Regions from separate parts of the Chitinophaga sp. 9-1-y genome, predicted to be linked through region 1. Evidence: riboswitches for the same ligand, from Rfam matches in the RefSeq annotation. Region 1 holds a riboswitch; the other holds the start of a gene.

The links. A riboswitch is a leader RNA that binds a small molecule or an ion and turns the genes downstream of it on or off. The one in region 1 is predicted to bind cobalamin.
Region 2: linked by a shared signal. The riboswitch ahead of AC5ZC7_RS04380 (DUF5074 domain-containing protein) and the one ahead of AC5ZC7_RS05280 (TonB-dependent receptor) in region 1 are both predicted to bind cobalamin.

Annotation. Positions count from the first base shown of each region.
Region 1 is NZ_CM197955.1:1,316,792-1,320,939, reverse strand. Features, by position in the region: gene AC5ZC7_RS05290 (DHA2 family efflux MFS transporter permease subunit) at 1-1,016, shown strand, start outside; gene AC5ZC7_RS05285 (nuclear transport factor 2 family protein) at 1,073-1,537, shown strand; cobalamin riboswitch at 1,604-1,809, shown strand; gene AC5ZC7_RS05280 (TonB-dependent receptor) at 1,982-3,964, shown strand; gene AC5ZC7_RS05275 (YncE family protein) at 3,976-4,148, shown strand, end outside.
Region 2 is NZ_CM197955.1:1,102,990-1,107,137, forward strand. Features, by position in the region: gene AC5ZC7_RS04375 (UDP-glucose--hexose-1-phosphate uridylyltransferase) at 1-489, shown strand, start outside; gene AC5ZC7_RS04380 (DUF5074 domain-containing protein) at 541-1,671, opposite strand; cobalamin riboswitch at 1,857-2,068, opposite strand; gene AC5ZC7_RS04385 (aldehyde dehydrogenase family protein) at 2,241-3,605, opposite strand; gene AC5ZC7_RS04390 (gamma-glutamyl-gamma-aminobutyrate hydrolase family protein) at 3,608-4,148, opposite strand, start outside.

The DNA.
Region 1 (4,148 bases):
TCTGCTATATATTATTGCAGGAACCCCGCGAAACCGCTACCACCAGCAAAATCGACTGGACAGGCATCGCACTGCTGGCAATAGGTGTGAGTGCTTTACAAACCGTGCTGGAACGCGGCGAAACAGATGATTGGTTTGAAGCCCCGTATATCACCTGGCTCACCATCATCGCTACTTTATGCATTACCCTCTTTGTCTGGTGGGAACTTCGTATCCTGCACCCCGTAGTGAACCTCCGCGTACTTAAAAGCCGCAACCTCAGCATTGCCGCCCTGCTCACCTTTGTATCGGGCATGGGCATATTCAGCTCCGTATTTCTCACACCGGTATTCGCACAACGGCTCCTTAACTTCACACCCCTGCAAACCGGGATGCTGCTGCTTCCCGGCGCCTGCCTGGCTATTGGCGGCCTTATCATTTCAGCGCGACTACTGCAACGGGGTGTATCGCCTATCTTCCTCATAGTAGCCGGCATGGGACTATTTGTTCTTTTCAGTTGGCAGATGTCGCAATTAAACCAGAACGCCACTGCCGCGGATATCACGGTATCACTGATCTGGCGCGGCGTAGGACTTGCCCTCGTCACCGTCCCCCTCACTACCCTGGCCGTATCCTCACTACCACTAACAGACATCCCACAAGGCGCGGCACTCAATAACATGATGCGACAACTCGGTGGTTCCTTCGGCATCGCCATGGTCAATACTTATCTTGCCAACCGCAACGCCCAACATCGCTCCGACCTCGTGAGTAACCTGCATACAGACAACCCCGCCGTCATTGCCCGTATCAACGGATACACCCATTTCTTTCTGAACAAAGGCGCCACCGTTACAGACGCCCACGGCAAAGCACTCAAACTGCTGGACTATACCGTGACCCGCCAAAGTACCCTGCTCAGCTTCAGCGACACCTTCCTGCTGGTAGGCCTCATATTCCTGGCAGCACTCCCCCTCCTACTGATGGCCTCCTCCAGGCAAAAAGCAGCAGCACCTGTTGTGGTAATGGATCATTAATGAATTTGTACTGCCATGTATCCGCAGTACAAATTCGTTATCTTAGTATAAAAAAAATGCATCGTCTGTTTTACCTCTTCGCCCTATTGATTACCCCCGCCCTCACCGTATCTGCACAAACACCAACAGATGCTGTGAAAGCAGCGGTTACTCAACTGTTTACCGCCATGCGCAATGCCGACAGCGTTGCCCTCAAAGCCTGCTTCGCCCCGGATGCCCGGCTCCAGTCCGTCACCACCAAAAGCAAAGACATACAAACCACCAGCGTGGACGAATTTGCGGCCATCATCGGGAAACTGCCTGCCAATGCAGCGGATGAACGTATCGAGTTCGGCAACATCTCCATTGATGGTACCCTGGCATCCGTGTGGACTCCTTATCGCTTCTACTTCAAACAACAATTTCACCATTGCGGCGCCAACTCCTTCCAACTGGTACAACTAGATGGTAAATGGAAAATCCAGTACATCATAGACACCAGACGAATGGATGATTGTGGCGCAGAAAGCGCAGCTAAATAACATTGCCTGCAAAGACCAACCATTTCCCCCGTTTACTTTTCTGTTTTGTATCAACAGAATAATAGCCTACTTTTGCCCCGTTATGGTTTATTCATGTCCACTCCGGCCGTGAATAATTAAAAGGGAACCAGGTGTAAATCCCGGACAGTCCCGCTGCTGTAAGTCTCCTACAATGCAAAGGCACATCACTCATGACCACTGTTGATCATTCAATGGGAAGGTCGCCCGAAGCAGAGATAAGTCAGAATACCTGCCATACCACTCATTTTTGAGCTTTCGTGGAATGAAGCTTAGGGATACTAGCAAGCTACAGAGTACACCTGTACATTGCCGCTTTCCTAATTATTTTTTCTCCTGTCGAAGGCTGTTGATGGAATATTAACAGACAAAAAAATTATGCAATTCACTGAACAAACGGGTTCATTGATAAGGGGATGTTTATGCGTGATACTAATTATCATCTGGCCATTCACTTTCATTAAAGCACAACAGGCAGATACCACTACCACCCAACATCTCAAAGAGGTATCCGTTACCGCAACCCGGTCAGGCAAAGAAATAAGCCCGGGGCAAAAGATGCAGGAAAAAGAACTCAGCAGGCTGGGCACACATTCTGTGGCCGATGCTATCCGCTTTTTTTCCGGCGTACAAATCAAAGACTATGGCGGCATCGGCGGCCTCAAAACAGTGGATATCCGCAGCATGGGTTCCAACCACACCGGCGTATTCTACGACGGCATAGAGCTCGGCAACGCACAAAACGGACAGGTAGACCTGGGTAAATTTTCACTGGACAACCTGGAAGAAATTGCCCTGTATAACGGACAAAAAAGTAACATCTTCCAACCAGCCAAAGACTTTGGCTCCGCAGGCTCCATTTACCTGACATCTCTCAAACCCAAATTTGCCCCCGGTGAAAAAACGCATGTAAGAACAACGATAAAAACAGGCTCCTTCGGCCTCTTCAATCCCTCCCTGCTCTGGCAGCAAAAAATCAGTGAGCACACCTCCGCTTCGTTTAGCACAGAATGGATCAACGCCACCGGCCGGTATAAATACACCTACAAAACATACGACTCACTCAAACACCTGGCCTATGATACCAGCGACTACCGCAGAAACAGCGACATCAACGCCGTAAGAATAGAAGGTGGTCTCAATGGTACTGTCAAAGGCGGCGAATGGAACACGAAAGTATATTACTATCAATCCAACAGGGGGCTACCCGGCTTTATTGTCAATAACGTATTTGGTCACATAGACCGGCTCCGGGACCAGAGCTTCTTCGCGCAATCTTCCTTCCGCAAAGAAATTACACCCCGTTACAGCATACTGCTCAATGGCAAATACGCCTACGACTATACGCATTACAAAACACAGGATACCGCTCAGTTCCCGGCCAATAATCATTACTACCAATACGAAATGTATTTCTCCGTGGCCCAGCAGTATGCACTCACCAACTGGTGGACCCTCTCCCTTTCCGGCGATTTTCAATGGAATAAACTAAACGCCAGCCTGGACAGCTTCAGCTATCCGGTCCGGTATACTACCCTGGTTGCCGCTGCATCTGCCGTAAATTTCAAACGGTTTAGCGCACAGGCCAGCCTGCTGGCAACACTGGTGAATGAAACGGTAAAAGTCAACACCGCAGCACCTTATCAGCAAAAATTCACCCCGGCGGTATTTCTTTCCTGGCAGCCCTTACCCACACCCGACCTGAAAGTGCGTGGGTTTTACAAACGCATTTTCCGCATGCCTACTTTCAATGACCTCTATTATACCGAAATCGGCAACCACCTGTTAAAACCAGAGTTTGCCACACAATACGACGCCGGCATCACCTGGAACAAAACATTCACCAATAAATGGTTGTTGCTCGCCGGCGTAGAAGTAGATGGCTATTACAACGAAGTCACGGATAAAATTGTAGCCGTACCCGGACAAAACCAGTTTGTATGGACAATGATGAACCTGGGCAAAGTAAAAATCACGGGCCTCGACGCTAAAATCAGCGGCAGCTGGTTAATTAAACAACAGCTGCAATTGAATACCAAAGGCACCTATACTTTCCAACAGGCATTGGATTATACGAATCCAAAAGATGGTTACTACGGCCAACAAATTATTTACATTCCCCGCCATAGCGGCACCTTGCTGCTGGGGGCCGATTATAAATCCTGGGAAGCTAACTATAGCTTTATTTATACCGGCGAAAGATATAACGGCAAAGATAATGCAACAGAAAACTACGTACCCGCCTGGTATACCAGCGATATTTCCTTTGGCAAACAATTCAGCTATAAACGTATACACGTTCACGTTACTGCACAGGTAAATAACCTGGCTAACCAGTTTTATGAAGTGGTACAAAGCTACCCTATGCCGGGTAGAAACTACCGCTTCATTGTAGCGGTCAACATTTAATCTGATTCGTCATGATGAAACCAATAAAACATATATTACTCGCAGCCGCCATGATCAGCATGGCCACGAGCTGCAGGAAAGAAAAAACCATTGTACCACCGGCGCTCACCCCGGTAACACCTGCTGAACCTAATGCACCTTATGTAGGTATGTACCTGCTGAACGAAGGCAATATGGGCAGCAA
Region 2 (4,148 bases), 210 kb from region 1:
ACTACCGGTAAAAGTTTACTCCAAAGCTATATCGCCCAGGAGTTGGAAAAGCAGGAACGCGTGGTGGTAGAAAATGAGCATTTTGTGGCGCTGGTGCCTTTCTGGGCAGTATGGCCTTTTGAAACCATGATTGTCAGCAAGCGGCATGTACCCGATATGACGCATTTTAACGGGGAAGAGAAGCAGGCATTGGCGGCGATATTGAAAATACTGGCCACCAAATATGATAATCTTTTTGAAACATCTTTCCCATATTCCGCCGGTATGCACCAGGCGCCCGTGAATAGCGGCGATCATCCGGAATGGCATTGGCATATGCATTTCTATCCACCATTACTACGCTCTGCATCTGTGAAGAAATTCATGGTAGGATATGAGCTACTGGCCAGTCCGCAGCGTGATATTACGCCGGAATGGGCAGCTAAGAAATTGCAGTCGCTCCCGGATGTACATTATTCCCTGCTGGAAACAGTAAGTGTTGAACAATAATGGAAAAGGCTGACGATTCCGTCAGCCTTTTCTATTGGTATCTCCTGTGATTTATTCATGAAACACCGGCATAGCAGGGAAATACCAGCCGTTGTAAGTCAATGTTTTTTTCAGGGTAGTAGTGGTAGCGTCGTAAATCAATACGCGGTTGATATTACCGGTCATAGATCCATTGAGGGTAGTCACCACCAGTTCATTTTTTTCTTTGTTATACGCAGCACCGGCGCCATAGAAATACTGACCGGTAGGCAGGGTAATAAATGGCGTAGTTAAAGAAGCAGCGTTGCCAATTACATAACGATATAATTGTGTACCACCGGCAAAGTTATTGTTACGTACAATGTAAATAGCGCTATCCTGTGTAGAAGCACTGATGCCGGCATGACGCCATGCGCCCCATGGAGAAGGCACCGTGAAGCCCAGCTTTATGGCCGTACGGGTCAGGGTTGATGGATCAATACGAACCAGGGAGTCAGCAGTAGTAGCATATACCGCACCATCTTTACCAGCTGCAAAGGCGAGGTTGGCTGCGCCGAATTTTTTTACTACTGCATAAGTACTGCGGTTCAGTGCTACAATACCATCTGTTTGAGATAATACGAAGATGTAGTTGGTTGTTTTCAACATATCGCCGGTATAGCCGGATACGCCGCTTACTTTAGTGCCTACTGCCAGGGATGGTAACGTAACCGGGTATACGCCGTCGCTGGCGCTTAATAAGCCACGGGTACTGTCTACGCCCAGGAAGGCATGTCCGTCGTTGCCAGGCAGGGTAGTAATACGACCTGTTTCTACCATGCTGCCGCCATCGGTCACTACCAACGGACCACCCGCTTTCACTACGATGTATAATTTGTTGTTGAAGAAGGTCGCAAATTGTAAGGTGTTGGAGGCACCACCTAATGCGCCGGTGGGGTTTTCCAGCTGATACACATTCTGCACCAGGCTATCGCCGCTATAGGAATAAAAATGCAGGTCGCCGGTACCATGCCCAAACCAGCCTTCGTTGGCAATAAAGAAACCATTGGCATATTTACCGGTGATCAATGAAGCGGTAACGCCGGTTTTAGCATTGAGATCCAGCTTTTGTAACGGTGATGGGGTGAGTGCATCTTCTTTCTTACAGGATGCCATTAAGAGGACAAACGCTACAAATAAGGAGGACAATAACTGTTTTTTCATATAATAATTGTTTGGATTGATGACATACCTTTCCCTGTCCGGATGATTAGTCCGGAAAAAAAACAACAAATCAAAAAGGCCGATGTTAGTACATCTGCATAAGGCGCCCTGGGGTAAATAATAATTTACACAATAGAATATATGCCGTTAGGCTTACATCCCTGGCCTTTCACCCGAAAGCGCTGAATGATTGCTCACATCTGGCAGGTCTTCTGGCTCTCCTGCTTTTCCGGTAACCTTCCCATCTGCCGGCAGGCAGACAGTGGTATGGAGTATCCGGAAAAAACGATTCATTCGAAAATGAATGCAGGATCACAGCTACGGGGATAGCTCCGGTATTTCACCGGATTCCCTTTTAATCCCGCCTACGGCGGGAACCAATTGTGGATGCAAACGTACGTGAATTGGAGCAGAAAGCAAAAGGCAGAAAGCAAAAGTGCTAAAGCACCTGTAAACAAAGCTATAATAGCGAATGATCTAAGCGTAAATAATATTCGCTTTAATCATTCGCTATTATAGCTTTGTTTACAGGTGCTTTAGCACTTTTGCTTTCTGCTTTTTGCTTTCTGCTATTGCTTCATTTGCCAGGATTTTGTTCTCGTAAAAGCACGCAGTCCCTGATGCGATAGCGTTGCGCCAAAACCAGAATGTTTCCTGCCCGCCCATGGTAATCCGGCGGTAACGCGGTCGCAGCAGTTCCAATAGCCGGTACCGCTGTTCACCTGCGACAGCACATTTTCCGCTCTTTCCTGGCTGTTGGAATATACAGATGCGGTAAGTCCATAGTCTGTTTCATTCATGAGTTCCACAGCTTCTGTATCTGTTTGCACTTTCATGATACCGATAATGGGGCCAAAGCTTTCGTCCTGCATCACTTTCATCTTATTGTGCACGTGCGTGAGGATAGTCGGCTCAAAGAAATTGCCATCATGCTCAATGCGCTTGCCGCCCAGTAGTAAGGTAGCACCCCTGGTAAGGGCATCTTTTACCTGTGCTTCCAGCACTTCCAGTTGTTCGGGCCGGGTTACGGCGCCAAAGTAAACGCCTTCGTCGGTGGGAAGGCCCAGTTTCCACGAGCGCACTGCTTTTACAAATTCGGTTACATATTCGTCGTACACTTTTTCGTGTACGTATATCCGTTCTACCGCGCAGCAGCTTTGTCCGTTGTTGTAGAAGGCGCCATCGGCGGTAGCTGCGGCTACTGCGGCAATGTCGGTGATATCGTCTGTTACATAGAGTGGATCTTTGCCACCCAGCTCCATCTGGCAAGGCACCATTTTAGGTGCTACTTTTTCGTAGATGTATTTGCCGGTTTTGTAGGAGCCGGTGAAGAAGTAGCCGTCAAATCGCATGGTCAGCAGTTCCTCGCCGGCATATTTACCACCGATGCCTACTTTAAAAGCGTTTTCCTCTACACCTGCTCTTTTCAGGAGGTTGTCAATTTGCAAAGCCGTGAGGGTAGCGTATTCAGAAGGTTTGTAGAGCACCCCGTTGCCAGCCAGTAAGGCGGGGATAAAAACGTTAACACCTACCAGGTAGGGGTAGTTCCAGGCAGAAATATTACAGATAACGCCGAGTGGTTCGTACGTTACTTTTTCTTTTAGTGTATCCGTGTTCGTTACCCATTCGTCTGCCAGGTATTTTTCCACGTTGTCCAGCATCCACTGTATGCGGGTTCTGGCGCCATTGATTTCATTGCGTGATTGTTGCAGGGGCTTGCCTGTTTCAGACGTGAGGATGGCGGCTAGTTTTTCGATGTTTTTTTCCAGCAGTCCATTGAACTTGTCAATAATTTTTATGCGTTCGGTCAAAGGCACAGCAGCCCAATGCACTTGCCCTACCCGTAGAAACATGTACTTATCCATCAGCACGTTGGAGGAGTCGTCACGCAGGATTTTAATGGTTGCTCCTGTAGCCGGATTAATAATTTTCATGGTTAATGGTTTCTTACAGCTTGAATAAATTGTGCTTTTATTTTCTGCGAAAGCGGATTTGCTTCTTTGTTGGGCATTCTTTCCGGATGCCATTGTACACAAAGCATAAAGGCTTTGTTGGTTTTATCTTCAAACTCGATGCCTTCAATGATATTATCTGCAGAGGTAGCGCTGATCATCAGGTTGCGGCCCAGGTAGTCAGGGTGAATAGCCTGATGGTGTGCGCTGTTAACCTGCCCGTTGGTGACGCCGGTAATGCTGTGCAGTAGCGTGTTTTCACGGATGGTGACGTCGTGTATTTTATCGGCGGTATCTTTTTTATGGATGTTGTTGGCGGCTTCGCCGATGTCTTCATATACTTTACCACCTTCCAGGATATTGATATATTGTAATCCTCTGCAGATGCCGAGCACCGGGAGGTGCTGTTGCTGCGAGTATTCATAAATCTTTTTTTCAAATGCGTCTCTTTCCGGTGAAAAGTGGTCCGGCTGATGTGGATAGGGAGTAGTGCCGCCGTAATAAGAAGGCAATACATCCACCCCG